3 regions of the Pantoea sp. R13S299 genome follow, and region 3 is predicted to be linked to each of the others. Evidence: riboswitches for the same ligand, from Rfam matches in the RefSeq annotation. Region 3 holds a riboswitch; each other region holds the start of a gene.
What was found. Region 3 has a riboswitch for thiamine pyrophosphate ahead of thiB (thiamine ABC transporter substrate binding subunit). Riboswitches for the same ligand answer to the same signal wherever they lie in the genome.
Positions count from the first base shown of each region.

Region 1 (6,143 bases), on a different contig from region 3:
AAATCACGTAAGAAGCATAATTAATTATTCCGAGAATCAAAAAGATCCCAGCTATTTCAACTCGATGTATCATCAGAAAATTAATTGCCAAAAACGTCATACAACTGTTCTCCGCCTAATTCCCCAACCGCACTTCCCACTGTGCTACCAGCGTACCCTAAACCAACACCTGCAATAACGGTACAGACAAGCCCGCCAACACCAGCAGTACCAACGCCGATTGCGACGCATAATGGTATAGCCCCGCCACCAGCGAGAACACCGCCACCAGTACCCAAAGCAAAACTACCAATCTCAGTATACTTTTTCTTGGTACATTCAGCTTCGCGACCAACAGAACATGCCTCATGGATTTCGTTAAGAGAATGGAGTCCGCTAAAACCAATGCCTAAATAACCAGTGTAACGCATTGCTTTTACGTATTTAGCTGCCCGTGCGATATGTGTAGCATAACCGTCAATGTCACTAATCCCCGTTTCATTCCATTTGTGGGTAATAGAGCTACTGGACAGGCCGAGTGCATTTTTTATTTTGGTATACTCTCCGAACTTCATAGCTTTATTCAGGAAGTTGACTTTGAGTATGGATTCAAGCTCTTTAAACAACTGGCTACGTCTTATATAAAATTGTTCACCAATTAATGCACCACGAGTTATGTAGGTATTCTTATATGTTTCTTGAATCTCTTTGAGTATTTTTTCGATACTCTCAAAGTATTTTCCAACAGGATCAGCAGCAAGGCCAATTCCATTATCAGCGTAGTTGGTGAAATTTGCTATGGTAGCGTAATGTTTGTGCAGTAAGTTAGCTTCCTCATGCGTCAATGGGGCCAATGCTGCATCGACTTGCGCTTTCGCGGCTTTCATGTGGGCGATCTGTTCGTCGTCCTGCTTATCAGGATCAACCAGAAGCATAATAGAACCGGCTTTGTATCTTTCGTCTGCACCGTTCAGCGTAGCGAATAGCTCTTTGGCTCCTGCCGGTGGGTTTTCGGTGAATAGCAGACGTTGCCACGCTTCTGTAGTCCCTGCATAGGGGAGAACGGCAAAACCTGCGTCGATACCTGTTTTCTTTTTCGCTACCTGGGCGTGTTGTTCCGGCTCTGACTCAATCGGCCCTGGTAGTACAGGCATCTTGACGAGGTGAGATAGATCGGTGTGCGTTACTGTTGGTTCTCCACCCAGTTCGTAATAATCATCCCAATTTGAAGGAACGAACTTCGATTTGCAGGGGCAGGAGCTATAACTGTCCAGAGTTCCGGCAATCCTTTTACCATGTATGTCATCGTCATTAAGCCCGCCGCAAATACGGTAATGGCCTGGATGTTTGCCACAGGTAACTTTATGACCTTCACACGCCATGTCTTTATCGAAAAACTGGTGATCGGTACAACCTTCGAGGATTCTGCCGCCGCAACCAGTCTTATCACCTCTGAACAGAAAGTAACCTTTAGCTGCCATTAGTGCTTACTCCCTGGCATGGTTAACAATCCTTTCGGCAATGTGTCACCTTCTCGGAAGATTAGTCTGCTGCCGGATTGTGGTGTTGAGATTATTTCATCGCCATTATCAAGCATACTTCCAACGAGTGCCGCAGATGCACCCTGCATAATACGTGCTTCACATGCACCTGAAATAATAGTTGCTTCACTGCCGTCAGCGTAAACAGCTTTATCTCCAACTCGTGCCATTTTATAACCGCCAGCTGTACTGCTTCCCGAAGCATTGCGGAGCACTCCGCCGTTAAGGGTAAGGCTTCCTGCTACAGCGAATCGAAAAATGTAGATTAGTGGGCGGCTAACTTGTTTGTTAAAATCTTCAAACTCTTTGCGTATATTGCTGTCACAGCTTGCTATAAAATCTTCGTCGTAGAGTTGTTGTAAAGAGGATTCCCTGAGTTCATGCGTTATCTCGTTAGTGTATTGCTTCATAAGTCCCTTTACTTGTTATGGAAATAATCACGATGGTCATTTTACAAGCAATGGCTACATGAGCAACAAGAATTTGACCTAGTGAAACTGCGTTTCGTAATTGAAAGTTAGTGGATAGAGCGATGCTTTGTATGATTGCTTGAACTATCAAACACGCATTTTGGGCACTTCCGGTTTTTACGTCGGCAATGTCTAACTATCAGGTGCTAATAGTGAAAGCTCGGAGCTTCGAGGATCCCGTGAACGTTAATAAGTTTATTAAGGGAGGCTTACCCTCAAGTAGTTTGTTAATGACGTTTCGGGCTGCACCTGTGAGGTTATAGATCCCGTTCTTTGCTTTATGCTAGTCGCGGATCTGTTTGGGTAGCTTTTCATTCACCGGGCGTTGCCTGTAAAGGCGGTTTAAACCTCAAAGTAATATCTGCTCCTTTTTTATTCTCTGGGGTTGAGGTCAAAAAGGGGGGATACCTATTTTCACGGTGAACAAGCGATAGCTTGAAGGGTCGGCTTGCATCAGTAAGCAACATCTCCTAATCTGGCAAAAAATATAGTGATTCAATCTAAACGACTCGGGGTGCCCTTCTTTGTGAAGGCTGAGAAATACCCGTATTACCTGAACTGGATAATGCCAGCGTAGGGAAGTCTGATGCCTGACCGCATTCGCCTTCTTGTTCGCCGGTTGGGAGCTACGATGACACATCAATCTCAACACCTTTCTGCCGCGCATTTCGCGCCCATCCTGCACACTTTCCGCCGTCAGTCACCGCTGGTGCACTGCATGACTAATGACGTGGTCCAGAACTTCACCGCCAATGTGTTGCTGGCACTCAATGCCTCACCGGCGATGGTGATTGATGCTGAGGAAGCCGCAGAGTTCAGCCGCTTTGCGGATGCGCTGTTGATTAACGTGGGCACCTTAACCCGCGAGCGCCAGCAGGCGATGCAGGTTGCCGTCACTGCCGCCCGTGAGGCGGGCAAACCCTGGACGCTCGATCCGGTTGCCGTTGGTGCGCTGACACTGCGCAGTGACTTCTGCCAGCAGTTGTTAAGTCAGCAACCGGCGGTGATCCGGGGAAATGCCTCAGAGATTCTGGCGCTGGCGCAGCAGGCCAGCGGCGGGCGCGGTGTCGATACCCTGCATCAGGCCGATGCGGCACTTGATGCGGCACAACTGCTCGCCGGGACCTGGAACACGCTGGTAATCGTTACCGGTGAAGTGGACTACGCCACCGATGGTCAGCGAATCCTCGCCATAAGCGGTGGAAGTCCGTTAATGACGCGGGTGGTCGGGACCGGCTGTGCGCTCTCTGCCGTGGTCGCGGGCTTCAGCAGTCTGCCTGGAGATCGGCTGATGAACGTCGCTGCTGCCTGCCAGGTCATGGCCATGGCGGGGGAAAAGGCAGCGGCGCAGGCGTCCGGGCCAGGCAGCTTTGCCACCGAGTTTATCGATGCACTCTGGACGCTGGAGGGGAAATTATGAAGCGGATTAACGCTCTGACGATTGCCGGGACCGATCCCAGCGGTGGTGCCGGTATCCAGGCCGATCTGAAAACCTTTTCGGCTCTGGGAGCCTATGGCACCAGCGTCATTACCGCGCTGGTGGCACAAAACACGCAGGGCGTGCAGTCGGTTTATCGCATTGAACCGGACTTTGTGGCCGCACAGCTCGATTCGGTGCTGGATGACGTACGCATCGACAGCGCAAAAATTGGCATGCTCTCAGAAACGGCCATCGTGGAGCAGGTGGCGTCCCGGCTGAAACGCGCTGAGATCCCCTTTGTGGTGCTGGATACGGTCATGGTTGCGAAAAGTGGCGATGCGCTGCTCTCGCCAGACGCCGTGGCCAGCGTACGTGAACTGTTATTGCCACAGGTCTCGCTGATTACGCCTAATCTGCCGGAAGCGGCGGCGTTGCTGAATTGCGCTATTGCCAAAGATGAGGCGGAGATGCGCGAGCAGGGACGGGCCTTGCTGGCCCTGGGCTGTCAGGCCGTGCTGATGAAAGGTGGTCACCTGGCGGCGGCGGAAAGCCCCGACTGGCTGATTACGCGCTCCGCAGAGCAACGATTCAGTACGCCGCGCGTGAATACCCGTCATACGCATGGTACTGGCTGCACACTGTCGGCTGCTTTAGCCGCGTTGCGTCCGCGCCATGCTGACTGGGCAGCGACGATTAGGGAAGCCAAAAACTGGTTACAGCAGGCGCTATTACAGGCGGACTCACTGGAGGTCGGGAAGGGTATCGGGCCGGTTCACCATTTTCATCAGTGGTGGTAACGGCGAAGGCCCGAATTGGCCTGTTAATCAGGCAATGCGGGCGGTTTCAGGTTCAGGGTGCTTCAAACCAGGCGCTGTTACGTTCGGCAATCGGGGTGATCGAGAAGATCATCTCCTGCAGGTGACGACGCATCGCCGCTTCGGCGGCATCCGCATCGTGAGCCTTCAGCGCGGCATAAATCTCTTCATGCTGCTCAATCACTTTTTCCGGCGGAGAGACTTCACTCAGCGTCAGGAACCGCACCCGGTCCATGGCGGCTTTAATGTTCTCCACCGTCTCCCAGGCCAGCTTGCAGTCAATGCTTTCAGCGATCAGGCGATGAAACTCATCATCCAGTGTCAGAAAGCCCTGGCTGTCATGCCGCTCAGCCGCCATGCGCTGCAGCTGCAGATTATGTTCCAGCGCCATCAGGGCTGGATCGTCAATCTCCATCGCTGCGCGACGCACCACTGACACTTCCACCGCCTCCCGGATAAAGCGACCATCCGCCACCCGCTTAGCGGAAATTTTGCGCACGAAGGTGCCGCGCTGCGGTAATACCTGTACCAGTCCGGCTTCGGCCAGCTTGATGAACGCTTCGCGCACAGGCTGGCGTGAGACGTTGAAGCGCGCGGACACCTCTTTTTCAGAGAGCAGCGAACCCGGCTGAATTGCGCAGGTGACGATATCTTTGCGCAGATAACGGTAAATCTGCTGATTCACCGGTTCGCTGGTAGTAATGGTATAGGCGATCGACATGCAGCAATATCCATATTACGGCTGGCCGGGGCCAGCACGATGGGAAAGTGTCAGTCTAATCAGGGCGCTGCGTCTGCGCCAGCGCTTTGTTACAGAGCCTTTAGCCGCGGTTGAGACAATGATGCACCGTGGCACGGGCTCCCTGAGTAGTCAGCTGCTGATACCAGGCAGTCAGTCGGGCGACCACATCTTGATTTTGCAGCAGATCCTCGCCAAACACTTCGCGAAGGGAAAGTAACGCCCGCACGCGAGCTTCGCCATCTTCGCTGGCGGCAACGCACTCAGCCAGTTGCTTCTGCATCGGGTCGCGGATCTCAATCGGCTGACCCTTTTCATCAACGCCGCCGACATAGCGCATCCAACCCGCGACGCCCAGCAGCAGCAGGTCACAGTCGCTGCCGCGCTGCAGGTGCCAGCGCAGGCTATCCAGCATACGTTGTGGCAGTTTCTGGGTGCCGTCAGTGGCAATCTGTCCGGTGCGATGTTTAATGGCGCGATTTTCATAACGGGCAATCAGCGAATCGGCATAAGCGTTAAGATCCACGCCCTGAGTGCGCAGCGTCGGTGCCTGCTCGTCGATCATCAGTGAACGGGCGGCGGCGCGGAAATGGGGATCGGCCACGCAGTCGCTGATGTACTCATAACCCGCCAGGAAGCCGAGATAGGCCAGGAAAGAGTGGCTGCCATTCAGCATGCGCAGTTTCATCTCTTCATAGGGCAGGACATCGCTGACCAGTTCTGCGCCCGCTTTTTCCCACGCCGGACGACCATTAACGAAGTTATCTTCAATCACCCACTGGAAGAACGGTTCTGCTTCAATCGCCACCGGATCTTCTGAACCCAGACGCGCATGCAGAGCCGCCAGCGCAGTCCCGGTCATCGCCGGAACGATGCGATCCACCATGGTCGACGGGAAGGTAATGTGCTGCTGAATATAGTCCGCCAGCGCCGGATCCAGACGCTGTGCCAGCTGCGTGACGACATTGCGTGTGACGTGACCATTTTCAGGCATGTTGTCGCAGGACATGACGGTGAAAGGCGGCAATCCCAAATCCCGACGACGGCGGATCGCGGCCAGAATAACGCCCGGCACGGTGCGCGGTGCCTGAGGGTTCTGCAGGTCATGCACGATTTCAGGGTGATCGGGGTTTAAATTGCCGCTGGCCGGATGATGGCAGTAGCCTTTCTCGGTGACGG
Region 1 is NZ_JBLYEF010000001.1:1,818,023-1,824,165, reverse strand. Features, by position in the region: gene ACN1CO_RS08800 (hypothetical protein) at 1-100, opposite strand, end outside; gene ACN1CO_RS08795 (PAAR domain-containing protein) at 81-1,460, opposite strand; gene ACN1CO_RS08790 (PAAR domain-containing protein) at 1,460-1,930, opposite strand; TPP riboswitch at 2,491-2,587, shown strand; gene thiM (hydroxyethylthiazole kinase) at 2,622-3,410, shown strand; gene thiD (bifunctional hydroxymethylpyrimidine kinase/phosphomethylpyrimidine kinase) at 3,407-4,207, shown strand; gene ACN1CO_RS08775 (GntR family transcriptional regulator) at 4,260-4,946, opposite strand; gene ACN1CO_RS08770 (mannitol dehydrogenase family protein) at 5,047-6,143, opposite strand, start outside.
Region 1: another riboswitch for thiamine pyrophosphate. It lies ahead of thiM (hydroxyethylthiazole kinase); the one in region 3 lies ahead of thiB (thiamine ABC transporter substrate binding subunit).

Region 2 (6,143 bases), on a different contig from region 3:
GATCGGAAGGCGGCACGATGTTAACGTCCAGCCCTTCGGCTGCAAACGCGCCGGTCTGCTGAGCCACCATAATCGGCGCGTGATCGGGATTGATATACCAGTCGAGCACCAGCGTCAGTTTTTCCATCGCCTGAGCCTGGGTTGTTAAGGAGGCGCTGAACAGCAGGGTAAACAAAGGTAGTTTAGTCATGGGGTTTCTCATTGTTGAGGTCATTAAATTGTCTCGGGGTCCCAGGTGATCAGGCGGCGCAGCAGGAGATCGACAGACAGCCACAGCGCCAGCGTCATCAGCACCAGAATGAAGAGCGCGGCGAAACACATGTCGCTCTGCATCCGGGCGTTGGCATTCAGCATCACGAAACCCAGCCCTTCTGCTGAGCCGACCCATTCACCGATGATTGCCCCGATCGGCGCGACGGCCGCCGCCATCCGCAGGCCCGAACCCAGCGCGGGTAGCGCCGCTAACAGCCGGACATGACGCAGCTGCGATGCCTGTGAAGCGCCCATAGTGCGAGCCAGATCGAGATAGCCGGGCGTGACGCGACGCAGGCCATCAAAAAAGGTGGAGGTGACCGGGAAGAAGATCACCAGCACGGCCATGGCGACTTTGGCGCTCATACCAAAGCCAAACCAGAGCACCAGCAGTGGTGCCAGGGCAAACACCGGAATCGCCTGGCTGGTGATCACCAGCGGCATCATCCAGCGCTGTAACCACGGCGAAAAGGTCATGCCCAGTGCCAGCACACCGCCCAGCAGCACGCCGAGCGCCATGCCGGTGAGGATCTCGATCAGCGTAATCAGCGTGTGATGGCGGAGGTAGTCCGCGTTCTGGCACAGCGCGGCGGCGACCGCAGCGGGCGAGGGCAGCAGAAACGCCGGAATAGAAGTCAGGGTGACGAGCCACCACAGCGCAATGAATCCGGCAAACAATGTCACTCCCCGGCGAAGACCGGCGAAACGTGATCTCATCCGGCTATCCTGCTTAGCTGCTTCAGCAATGCGACCTGACTCTGCAATACCTGTAGGTCATCGGCGGCCCGCGGTGGCTGGCCCTGCAGGGGCGGGCAGGTTTCTATCCCCGCAGAACCGATCACCAGCAGGTGATGACTGAGCCGGCAGGCTTCAGCAGCATCATGGGTAATCAGCAGCACGGTGTGCCCGACCAGCACTTCCGCGGCCAGTGTCTGGATCTGCGTCCGGGTCAATGCATCCAGCGCGGAGAACGGCTCATCCATCAGCACAATCGGCTGACGGGTATAAAGGGTGCGGGCCAGCGCCGCGCGCTGACGCATCCCGCCGGAGAGTGTCGCGGGCCTCGCACTGGCACAGTGACTCAGACCGACCCGTTCCAGCAGATGCTGCGCCCAGTCGCGATCGGCTTTCTCTCCGTTCAGGCGGCTGGAGAGGCAGACATTCTGTTCCACCGTGAGCCAGGGATAGAGCAAATCCTGTTGCCCCATCCAGGCGATGCGGCCGGTCAGCGGCAGACCGTCGCTGCCGCTAATCAGTCCGGAAGTTGGCGGCGTCAGACCGGCAATGACCCGCATCAGGCTGCTTTTACCCACGCCGCTGGCACCCAGCAAGGCGGTAAATGCGCCGCCCGCGATCTCCAGATTAAGCTCGCTGAAAAGTGTCTGCTGACCCAGTGTCAGGCTGAGCTGGCGAACTGAAATCCCCGGCGGATTCATGGACTGACCTGAATAGAGTCAGCGCGATTGAGACCCATCTGCCAGAACGCCGCTTCCAGCCGGGTCGCGGTGGTGAAAATCTCTGACAGCGGGTCAAAACGGTGTTCACCCGCGCGCTGCTGAGCCAGCGTTTCAAACAGCATGAGTGAGGAACCGACGCCCGCCAGGTAGGCTTCATCGCCGTAGTTCTCAATCCATGCGGCGTAGGGATTTCCCTCAAAGCGTGTCGCAGGATCGTCCAGCAGCGTCAGGCCAATTTCAGCGTAACCGGCCACACACGGCATCAGCGCCGTCATCAGCTCCAGCGCATCTCCGGTGTGACCCACGTCCAGCACGTAGCGGGTGTAGTTGATCGTTTCCATTGCCTCGGGTTCACTCGCCATCGCCGCCTCGCTGATGCCCCATTGCTGGCAGTAAGCCAGATGCAGCGGCAGCTCGCTGACGATGGCGTTAAGCGATGCGGTCGCGCTGCGTAACGCGGCTGGCTCTGAGAGTTTGCTAATCAGCAGACCCCAGGCACGGGCGAAGTGCAGCAGGAACAGATAATCCTGGGTGAGATAGTGGCGGAAGGCGGGCGGTGGCAGCGTGCCCTGACCGAGTTGCTGCACAAAATCGTGCCTGACATAGGCGTGCCAGTGACGGCCCGCCTGCTGGCGCAGACGACCATAAAAGCCGGTTTCGAAAAGCGGATGTGACATGGGATCTCCAGTAACAGGGAGATCCGGGCATACGGTCTGGAACAGGGGATAGTGCAGGAGATGACGCAGAAAAATCTGCCGACCCGTCCCTTCGCTGGCATGACCCAGATCAGGTTCAAAGGGTTCGGCTTACGCCATCTCAGCCCATTACAGGACACCCCTCGGAGACATTGGTTATACGATAATTAGTGCCGGAGTACAACGGCACGCGAGTGCGTTATTTAGTGACAACGTCACTCAAGATCGGCCCCGTTGCTGGCAATTACTTTCTTATACCACCAGAAAGACTTCTTGCGCGTGCGCGCCAGCGTGCCGTTACCCAGGTCGTCACGGTCAACGTAGACGAAACCGTAGCGCTTGCTCATTTCACCGGTTGAGGCGGCAACCAGGTCGATGCAGCCCCAGCTGGTGTAACCCATCACCGGCACGCCATCTTCAATGGCATCACCCATGGCGCGGATGTGTTCACGCAGATAGCTGATGCGGTAATCATCATTAATCTCGCCTTTCGTGTCGATTTCATCGCGCGCGCCCAGGCCATTCTCCACCAGGAACAGCGGTTTCTGATAGCGGTCATACATCATGTTCATGGTAATGCGTAAGCCAAGCGGATCGATGCCCCAGCCCCACTCGCTGCGCGGCACATGGGGATTAGGCAGGGATTTGACCACATTGGCGGCGCTGCTGTTCTGCTCGTTCATCTCCGCCGAGGCGCAGCGTGAGGCGTAATAACTGAACGAGACAAAATCGACGCTGTTTTTCAGAATGTCGGCATCACCCTCTTCGATCTCAAGCGTCACACCTTTCTCCCGGAACACCCGCGCGGCATAGGCCGGATAAGCGCCGCGCGCCTGCACATCGATAAAAAACAGGTTTTCGCGATCTTTATCCAGCGCCGCCCAGACATCTTCCGGCTTGCTCGACCACGGATAGAAGTTGCCGCCTGCCAGCATGCAGCCAACCTGGTTAGCCGGATTCACTTCATGCGCGATCCGCGTGACCAGCGCGCTGGCAACCAGTTCGTGATGTGCCGCCTGATACTTCACCTGCTCCTTATTCTCACCCGGTTCGAACACCAGACCAGCTCCGGAAAACGGGCTGTGCAGCAGGATATTGATCTCGTTAAAGGTCAGCCAGTATTTCACCAGCCCATCAAACGCCTCGAAACAAGTGCGGGCGTAACGGGCAAAAAAGTCGACCATTTTGCGATTGCGCCACGAGCCATACTCCGTGACCAGATGCATTGGCACATCAAAGTGGCACAGCGTCACCAGCGGTTCGATATGATATTTCCGGCACTCTTCAAAGACGGCACGGTAAAAGGCGATGCCTTCCGGATTAGGTGTCAGTTCATCGCCATTGGGATAGAGACGGCTCCAGGCAATTGAAGTGCGAAACACGCTGAACCCCATCTCCGCCATCAGCGCGATATCCTCCGGATAGCGATGATAGAAATCGATGGCATCATGGCTGGGGTAAAACTCATCGTCACGCAGGGTAAAACGCTTTTCCAGACCTAGTTTGACCGGCATACGGTGCGGGCCATGCGGGATCATATCAACGGTGGTTAAGCCCTTTCCGCCCTCACGATAGCCGCCTTCACTCTGGTTGGCGGCCAGTGCACCGCCCCATAAAAACCCTTGCGGGAACCTTGAATCAGACATGCAATCCTCTTTTCAGGGTCAGCGTGACCCTTTCCTTTAGTGGCTATTAATTGCGCTAGTGCGTTCTGTAACGGGCGCAGATTGTGCGGCGGTCACGGATTCGGATTCACTTTCTGTTTCAGGAATATCTTCAAACCCTAACAGTAGCGTCAGCACAAACGACAGCACCACCGACAACACCATGACCGCACCGACCCAGACAATACTCATGGGATTAGCCGGGTCGAAGAACTGTACGCTGGTGAACAGGCCCGGTGAGGCCATCGAATGGCTGGCCAGCCCGCCAATGCCCGCGACCGCGCCGCAGATAAAGCCACTGATCAGACAGGCGATCAGCGGGCGTTTGAGGCGCACCGCGACGCCATACAGCGCCGGTTCTGAAATCCCGGCAATAATGGCGGAGGCCGCCGCCGCAAGGGCAGTCTGGCGCAGTTCACGGTTTTTAGTCCTGAACGCCACCGCCAGAGACGATCCGCCCAGCGACAGGTTGGCACCAATCTCAGACGGCATCACCATGCCTTCTTTGCCGGTTTCGGCAATGGTCTGGATAATGGTCGGCGTAAACACCCGATGCATCCCGGTCATCACCAGCAGCGGCCAGATAGCGCCCATAATCGCGACGGACAGCCAGCCAAGGTAGCCATGGACGGTGTAAACCAGCGCGGAGATACCACTACCGATCCAGATGCCAATCGGGCCAATCAGTACAATCGCGATAGGGGCAGCAATCAGCACAATCAGCATCGGTTTCAGGAAGTTCTTGGTAACAGCCGGGGTAATGCGATCTACACCGCGTTCGATGTGCGACAGGATCCAGGTCATCACCAGCGCCGGGATCACCGTGTAGGTATATTTCACCGCCGTCACCGGGATGAAGGCGAATTCAACGTGCTGGCCCTGCGCCGCTTTTGCCATCAGATCAACAAAATTAGGATGGACCAGCACACCGGCAATGGCGATCGCCAGCGACATATTGGTTTTAAATTTCAGCGCCGCTGAGGCGGCCACCATGATCGGCAGGAAGAAGAATGCGCCGTCGCCAATCACATTGAGGATCACCAGCGTTGACGAGCCTTTCTCAAACACGCCCGCCATATCCAGGATCATCGCCAGCAGCTTAACCATCGACCCGCCAATAATGGCCGGGATCAGTGGCGACATGGTGCCCACCAGCGCATCCAGAATACCTGCGCCGATGCTTCTCAGAGTGATTTTACGTTTCACCGGCAGAGTCGGCGCAGCGCTGCCGGGCGTTCCCATCTCCAGCACCGCCTGATAAGCCTGTGACACGTTGTTCCCGATGATCACCTGGCACTGAGTATCGTTGTGCACCACGCCCATGACGCCTTTAATCGCTTTGAGGCGGGGGTAGTCGACCTGCGTTTCATCTTTCACCACAAACCGCAGACGGGTCATGCAGTGAGTGACGGCTTCGATATTGGTGGGGCCGCCCAGCGCATCGACAATGGCGCGTGACACCTCGGCATAGTTCATGGGCATGATCGCTCTTCTCTGTAGGGTAAATCGGTTAAGGTTTTTATGTTTTAGCGCCTGCGGACAGGCAAATAGGAAACCGGTTTCACAAAATCATGAAGCGCTTTCAGTTCGCCGACAAGAGTTGAAATTGGTCAGTTTTCAGTTTTGTGAAGTGCGTCACCCGACTTGTGCGGTTAACTTCGTGCTCAGGCCGGGTAAATATTTCCAACATTGAGAGGCTTAGGTAGACTGCAGGACGACGCAGCAAAGGAGCATGACGATGGCAACGATTCAGGAAGTGGCAGACAGGGCGGGCGTCTCAAAAGCGACAGTGTCACGTGTGCTCTCCGGCAATGGCTATGTCGGACAGGAAAAGCGCGAAAGGGTGTTGAAGGCGATTGCGGAAACCGGATACCGGCCCAATCTGCTGGCGCGCAATCTGGCGACGAAAACTTCCCAGACTATCGGGCTGGTCATCACCAATACGCTTTACAGCGGCAGCTACTTTACTGAATTGATGGCGCATTCCGCACGCATGATGGAGCAGCAGGGCCGCCAGCTGATTCTGGCGGACGGCAAACATACCGCTGAGCAGGAAGAGGCGGCGATTCAGTTCC
Region 2 is NZ_JBLYEF010000003.1:514,172-520,314, forward strand. Features, by position in the region: gene ACN1CO_RS16875 (ABC transporter substrate-binding protein) at 1-190, opposite strand, end outside; gene ACN1CO_RS16880 (ABC transporter permease) at 214-969, opposite strand; gene ACN1CO_RS16885 (ABC transporter ATP-binding protein) at 966-1,688, opposite strand; gene ACN1CO_RS16890 (TenA family protein) at 1,685-2,386, opposite strand; TPP riboswitch at 2,456-2,558, opposite strand; gene ACN1CO_RS16895 (6-phospho-beta-glucosidase) at 2,620-4,050, opposite strand; gene ascF (PTS cellobiose/arbutin/salicin transporter subunit IIBC) at 4,087-5,550, opposite strand; gene ACN1CO_RS16905 (LacI family DNA-binding transcriptional regulator) at 5,807-6,143, shown strand, end outside.
Region 2: another riboswitch for thiamine pyrophosphate. It lies ahead of ACN1CO_RS16890 (TenA family protein); the one in region 3 lies ahead of thiB (thiamine ABC transporter substrate binding subunit).

Region 3 (6,143 bases):
CGCTGATCGGGAGTGGCGAGCTGGGCCTTTACCCGGCCTGGGCGGCGGGCTTTGCGGGCTGCCTGATTGGTGACTGGGTTTCCTACGGCATCGGCTGGAAATTCCAGGGGCCGCTGCATCGCTCGAAGTATCTGCAAAAGTATAAAGGCCTGCTGGATAAAACCGAGCACGCCCTGCATCAGCACAGCATGTTTACGATTCTGGTGGGGCGCTTTGTTGGCCCTACGCGTCCGCTGATCCCGCTGGCGGCCGGTATGCTGGAGCTGCCGGTGCGTAAGTTCCTGCCGCCGAACCTTATCGGCTGCATCCTCTGGCCGCCGCTCTATCTGCTGCCCGGGATTCTGGCGGGTGTGGCGATCGATGTGCCGAAGGCCGCGCAGGGCGGCAGCTTTAAATGGCTGTTACTCGGCGCAGCACTGCTGATCTGGCTGGGTGGCTGGTTATGCTGGCGCTGGTGGCGCAGCGGCAAGAGCCGCGACTGGGCGACCGCCTGGCTGCCACCTGAACGCCTGCGCTGGGCAGGACCGCTGGGGCTGGTGATCGCTGTCGCGGCATTTGCTGGCATTCAGTTCCATCCGATGATGCCGATTTTCCGCCATCTGCTATGGCAGGTTTTCTTCGCCTGACGCTTAACGACGCGGGATGCCGAGCACTTCGGCCTCCCGCGTGTCGCCCGACAGCAGCTGTCGGGTCTCGCCATCCCAGTAAACCCGTCCATCCACAATCACCACGCTGCGCGGCGCAATCTGCTGTGCATCTTCCAGACTGTGCGACACCATCAGCAGCGTGATGCTGCGCGCTTCACAAACCGAACGCACCAGTTGCAGCATCTCTCCGCGCAGCGCGGGATCCAGCGCAGAAAAAGGCTCATCCAGTAGCAGCACCGGCCGATCACGCAGCAGACAGCGTGCCAGCGCCACTCGCTGTCGCTGTCCGCCCGACAGCTCGCCCGGCAGACGGGTCAGCAGATCGCCTAATCCCACCTGATCGGCCAGCGCGGCCAGCTGCTGACGCTGCTCAGCGCTGAGTTTTAATCCCGGATGCAGCCCCAGCGCCATGTTCTGCTGCACGCTGAGGTGCGGAAACAGGTTGTTCTCCTGAAACAGCATCGAAACCGGTCGTCTGGCCGGGACGCTGTGGGTGTGATCCTGGCCGTCAATCATCAGGGTGCCCTGTTTCACCGGCAGAAAACCGGCGATCAGGCTCAGCAGGGTGCTTTTTCCGGCTCCACTGGGGCCGAGAATCGCGATGCGCTCCCCACGCGTGGCAGTGAGGCTGAAGCGCATCGGCAGATGCTGATAAAGGTATGTGAGGTTATCAAGAGTCAGCATGGCGGCCTGGTAATTTTTCCATTAGCGTGAACAGCAATAAGCAGAGCAGCAGCAACAGCAGGGCGGTGACCGCGCCATCTGCGCCACGATAGGCACCAATCTGCTGATAAAGGTAGAACGGCAGTGTGCGGAAGTCGGCACTGCCAAACAGCGCCACCACGCCGAAATCACCAATCGACAGCACGCAGGCAAAGGCCAGCGCCTGGGCCAGCGGACGTTTCAGCGCCCGCAGTTCTATCAGCCGCAGCCGGTTCCAGCCGTGGATATCCAGTGAATCGCAGAGTCTGCCGTAGCGCTCGGCGACATCCCGCATCGGGTTTTCCAGCACTTTCAGCGCATAGGGAATGGCGATCAGCGCATTGGTAAAGATCACCAGCCCCTCAGCCGAATCGGGCAGGCCGATGGTTGCGTTGAACAGCAGGAAAAAACCGGTGGCGAGCACGATGCCTGGCATCGCCAGAATCAGCATGCCGCTGGTGTCGATCAACTGTGCCGCAATCGGACGCTGACGCAGACGCAGCTCGCGACTGCTCCACAGCAGCATCATGGTCAGCACCACACAGATCAGGCCGGCACCGAGGGCGATGCGCAATGAGGTAAAGGTGGCCTGCCAGAGGTCAGGCTGCGCCAGCGCGCCACGCAGTCCGCCGTGCAGACCATCGACGATGACCGCCGCCAGCGGGGGCAGCAGCAGAATCAGCGCCAGCAGGATCAGCAGTGCATCCATCAGCTGTGCTCCGCGCGAATCCTGCGGATCACGCCAGCCGTTCAGCTGGCTGCTTCCGGCAGGAATCGCTTTACTGAAGCGCTGGCTGAGCAGCACCAGCGTCAGACAGCAGCCGAGCTGGATCAGCGCCAGCAGCGCTGCACGTCCGGGATCGTAGTCATAACTCAGCGCCTGGAATATCGCCAGCTCGATGGTGGTAGCCTGCGGACCGCCGCCCAGCGACAGTACAGTGGCAAAGCTGGCGAAACAGAGCATAAAGATCAGCGCACCGGTCGGCAGCAGCTGACGCCGCAGCCACGGCCACTCCAGCAGACGGAAATGATGCCAGCCACGCAGGTCAAGCTGTGCCGCTAGCTGACGCTGTTCTGCTGGGATGCTCTCCAGCGCCTGCAGCATCAGGCGGGTCGCCAGCGGCAGGTTAAAGAAGACGTGCGCCAGCAAGATGCCTGACAGACCATAGGGGGAGAAGTGATAATTCAACCCTGCCAGCTGGCACAACTGCGCCAGCCAGCCGACTCGACCATAGACGGTCAGCAGACCGAACACCGCGACCAGCACCGGCAGCACCAGCGTCATGGCGCACAGGCGCAGAAGCAGCAGACGACCAGGAAAACGGCGTCGATAGAGCGCCCGCGCCAGCGGTATAGCAGGCAGCAGCGACAGCAGGGCGGAGAGCAGCGCCTGACCGAAAGAAAACATGATAACGTGATGCAGGTAGTCATCCTGCAGCACGCCGCGCAGGTCCGTGTCCGGCGCGGCACTCCAGAGTGCGCCAAAGGCCAGAAACGCCACGATGGTCAACAACACCGTGGCGAGGGAACCGGGAATCAGCCAGCGCGGCATCAGCGGCTGACGGCGCGTTGCCACTGGCTTATCCAGCCCGAACGCTGGCTGGCAACCTCTTCCGGCGAGAACTGCAGAGCAGTAGAAGGCACGTTAAGCGCCGCGAAACCGGCAGGCAGCGGCGTGTCGATCACCGGGTACATCCAGTTGCCGGTGGGGATAGTGCGCTGGAAGTCAGGCGAGACCATAAACTTCATGAACTGCTGTGCCAGTGCTGGCTGTTTGCTGCTGGCTAACTGCGCGGCAACTTCGACCTGCAGATAGTGACCCTCTGCAAATGGCGCCGCGGCGTAGTTCTCTTTCTTCTCTTCGATGATGTGGTAAGCCGGAGAGGTGGTGTAGCTCAGCACCAGATCGCCTTCACCCTTGAGGAACAGACCATAGGCTTCACTCCAGCCTTTGGTGACCGTCACGGTTTTCTGCGCCAGCTTTTGCCACGCCTGTGGAGCCTGATCGCCATAGACCTTCTGCATCCACAGCAGCAGACCTAATCCGGGAGTGCTGGTACGGGGATCTTCATAGATCACCCGCCACTTCTCCGGACTGTCGACCAGCTCTTTCAGGCTTTTTGGTGGATTTTTCAGGCGGGTTTTGTCATAGACAAAGGCGAAGTAACCGTAATCGAACGGCACGAAGGTGGTGTTATGCCAGCCGTCGGGCAGTTTTAATTTTGAGGTATCGACCTGACTTTCAGCAAACAAGCCGGTTTTCTGCGCCGCCTGCACCAGATTGTTATCCAGTCCCAGCACCACGTCCGCTTTACTGTTTTTGCCTTCCATGCGGACGCGGTTCAGCAGCGAGACACCATCTTCCAGCGTGACGAATTTCAGCTCGCAGTTGCACTGGGCTTCAAAGGCTTTTTTTACCGCCGGGCCAGGACCCCAGTCAGCGGAGAAGGAGTCGTAGGTGTAGACCGTGAGAACCGGCTTGGCCGCCAGAACGGGGGCGGAGAGTAACAGCAGCACCGGCAGAACTTTGTTTAACACTTTGCGCTCCTTCAGGAGTATAGGGGATGAGTCGCAAAGGATCTGAGCACAGAGGCCTCTCAAATCCCTACGTCGGTATTAACCGAATCAGGTTCGACGGGTATTTCTCAGCTGCTTGCTTGTGGCAAGCCGCACCCCGTTGAGAACGTCACATTCTAGTCATTTCAGCGCCGGGGCGAAAGCGTCACAACGCCGGTGGCGCGAACCAGGCCGATTTAAAATCAAACCAGCCCAGCGTATTCATCCGGACGCCGCGCATGCTGCGCTGTCCTTCAAGCAGCAGCCAGTGATGAAACAACGGATGCAGACCAGCTTCTTCGACCAGCTGTTTACTCCATTCAGCCAGCGGCAGCGTTTTCTCGCGCCAGCGGGCCGCATCGCCATGCCAGTCGATCGGCAGGCAGTGATGCAGCAGTGGGATCTCATAAAGCTGCGCAAACAGCGAGTAATTAAGCGGCAGGGTGAAGTTCACGCTGCCCAGCCAGATGTCACTTTCCGCGTCGCCCTGATACCAGCTTTCGTAGCTGATCTCACGGGTCTCCAGCGTGACGCCATGCTCTGCCAGCAGCGGACGCAGCGCATTAGCGATGCCTTCATGCTCCACGTGCTGGCTGTACCAGGTCAGCGTCAGATGCGTTAAGCCGGGCGGTTTTTCCACGGGCGTCAGGTCGCGCCGGTGATGCCAGCGTGGCAGCAGACCATACGCCGGAAACCAGTAGCGCTGATAGCCGACACCGGCGTGATTGAGCAGGGCGATGGGGTTAAACAGGTAGCTGACCCAGCGTCGCACTGCCTCGTTGCGGCCCTGCTCTGAACGCTGGTCAAACAGCAGATAGTAGCAACCCTCTTCAAGGCGGCTCTCCTCCTGAACTTCATCGGCGCTGTCGCCCTGCAGACGGACGCCGGCATAGACCAGCTCATCGCTGATGTCGGGCAGTACCCAGATAGAGACATCATCAATCAGCGCGCGAAAACCGAAGTAGTCATCAAACGCTTCGATCTTCAGCTGGCTCTCCTGATTGCGGATCACCCGGTAAGGACCGGTGCCAACGGGCTGGCGGGCAAAGTCGTGCAGCGTGGGCCATTCGCGCGGCAGGATCATCGCACTGACGCTGCCCAGCAGCCAGGGCAATCCCTCGTCAGGCTGGCTTAAACGGATATCCAGCGTCCAGGGGGCGGGCGAGTCGATCTGCGCAATATGGGAAAAAAGCGGATGCGGGCGCTGACGCTCCAGCGTCGCCAGCACATCCTCCATCTCCAGTTCTCTGCCGTGATGGAAGCGAATCGCCGGACGCAGGAAGAAGCGCCAGTGAAGCGGGGACGTCTGCTGCCAGTGGTGCGCAATATCGGGTTCGATTTCCCCGTTTTCCTCATTTATCCGCGTCAGACCGTTGAAAATCTGTCGCGCAATGTGGGTTTCCGAGCGCCGCAGCGCCGAGCCGGGCAGAAGATTGAGCAGCGGACGATAGTAGAGCACCCGCAGGATATGCTTGCCCTGCCGGAAACTGCGCCCCAGATGCGCGCTGATCATCTGACGCACCTGGTTTTTATCACCTACCAGCTGGACCAGTTGATCGATGCGATCCTGTTCCAGCAAATCCTCGGCACGCTGCTGCTGCAGGGCAAGGCCGGTGTAGCAGAAGGTAAGCTGCGATCGCTTGCCGCGTCCGGCTTCAGCCTGCCAGATCAGCCAGCCTGCGGCCTGCATCCTGTTGAGCAGATTGCGCATATGGCGGCGCGAGCAGTGCAGCAGATCAGCCAGTTCGCTGAGCGTAATCTCCTGTGTCTGACCCTGACAGCTTTGCCACAGGCGGATGAACTGCTGCTTCAGACGTGATGAGGACATAAAAGGGGAACTCCCTGTGAAAAGCGCTCTGTTTTTCCTGCCTCATTTTAAGAGCAAACTTTATGCTATGGGAAGAGCGGGAGGCATTCAGCAGTGAATGGCGTTCGACCCTCACTTCGCTGTTCAGCGGAGTGCTTTTCTGAGTAGGGTGCATTTACACCGCCAGCAGATGATCTCTGCTGGCTTTTTTCATGTTGCGCGGTATCGTCTACGCTTCTTTTTCCCCTCTGTTTGTTCTGTAAGGGATTTCGTATGAAATCGCTGTTAACGCGGCAGCGCCGCATCAACCCGGTTTACCTCGCTTTTATGGTCGCCTCGTTCATGCTGGGCATCGCGGGTGCTCTGCAGGCGCCGACGCTTAGCCTGTTTCTGACGCGTGAGGTACAGGCGCGGCCCTTCTGGGTAGGGCT
Region 3 is NZ_JBLYEF010000002.1:430,725-436,867, forward strand. Features, by position in the region: gene ACN1CO_RS12920 (DedA family protein) at 1-626, shown strand, start outside; gene thiQ (thiamine ABC transporter ATP-binding protein ThiQ) at 630-1,331, opposite strand; gene thiP (thiamine/thiamine pyrophosphate ABC transporter permease ThiP) at 1,318-2,925, opposite strand; gene thiB (thiamine ABC transporter substrate binding subunit) at 2,901-3,887, opposite strand; TPP riboswitch at 3,934-4,036, opposite strand; gene sgrR (HTH-type transcriptional regulator SgrR) at 4,072-5,733, opposite strand; gene ACN1CO_RS12945 (MFS transporter) at 5,986-6,143, shown strand, end outside.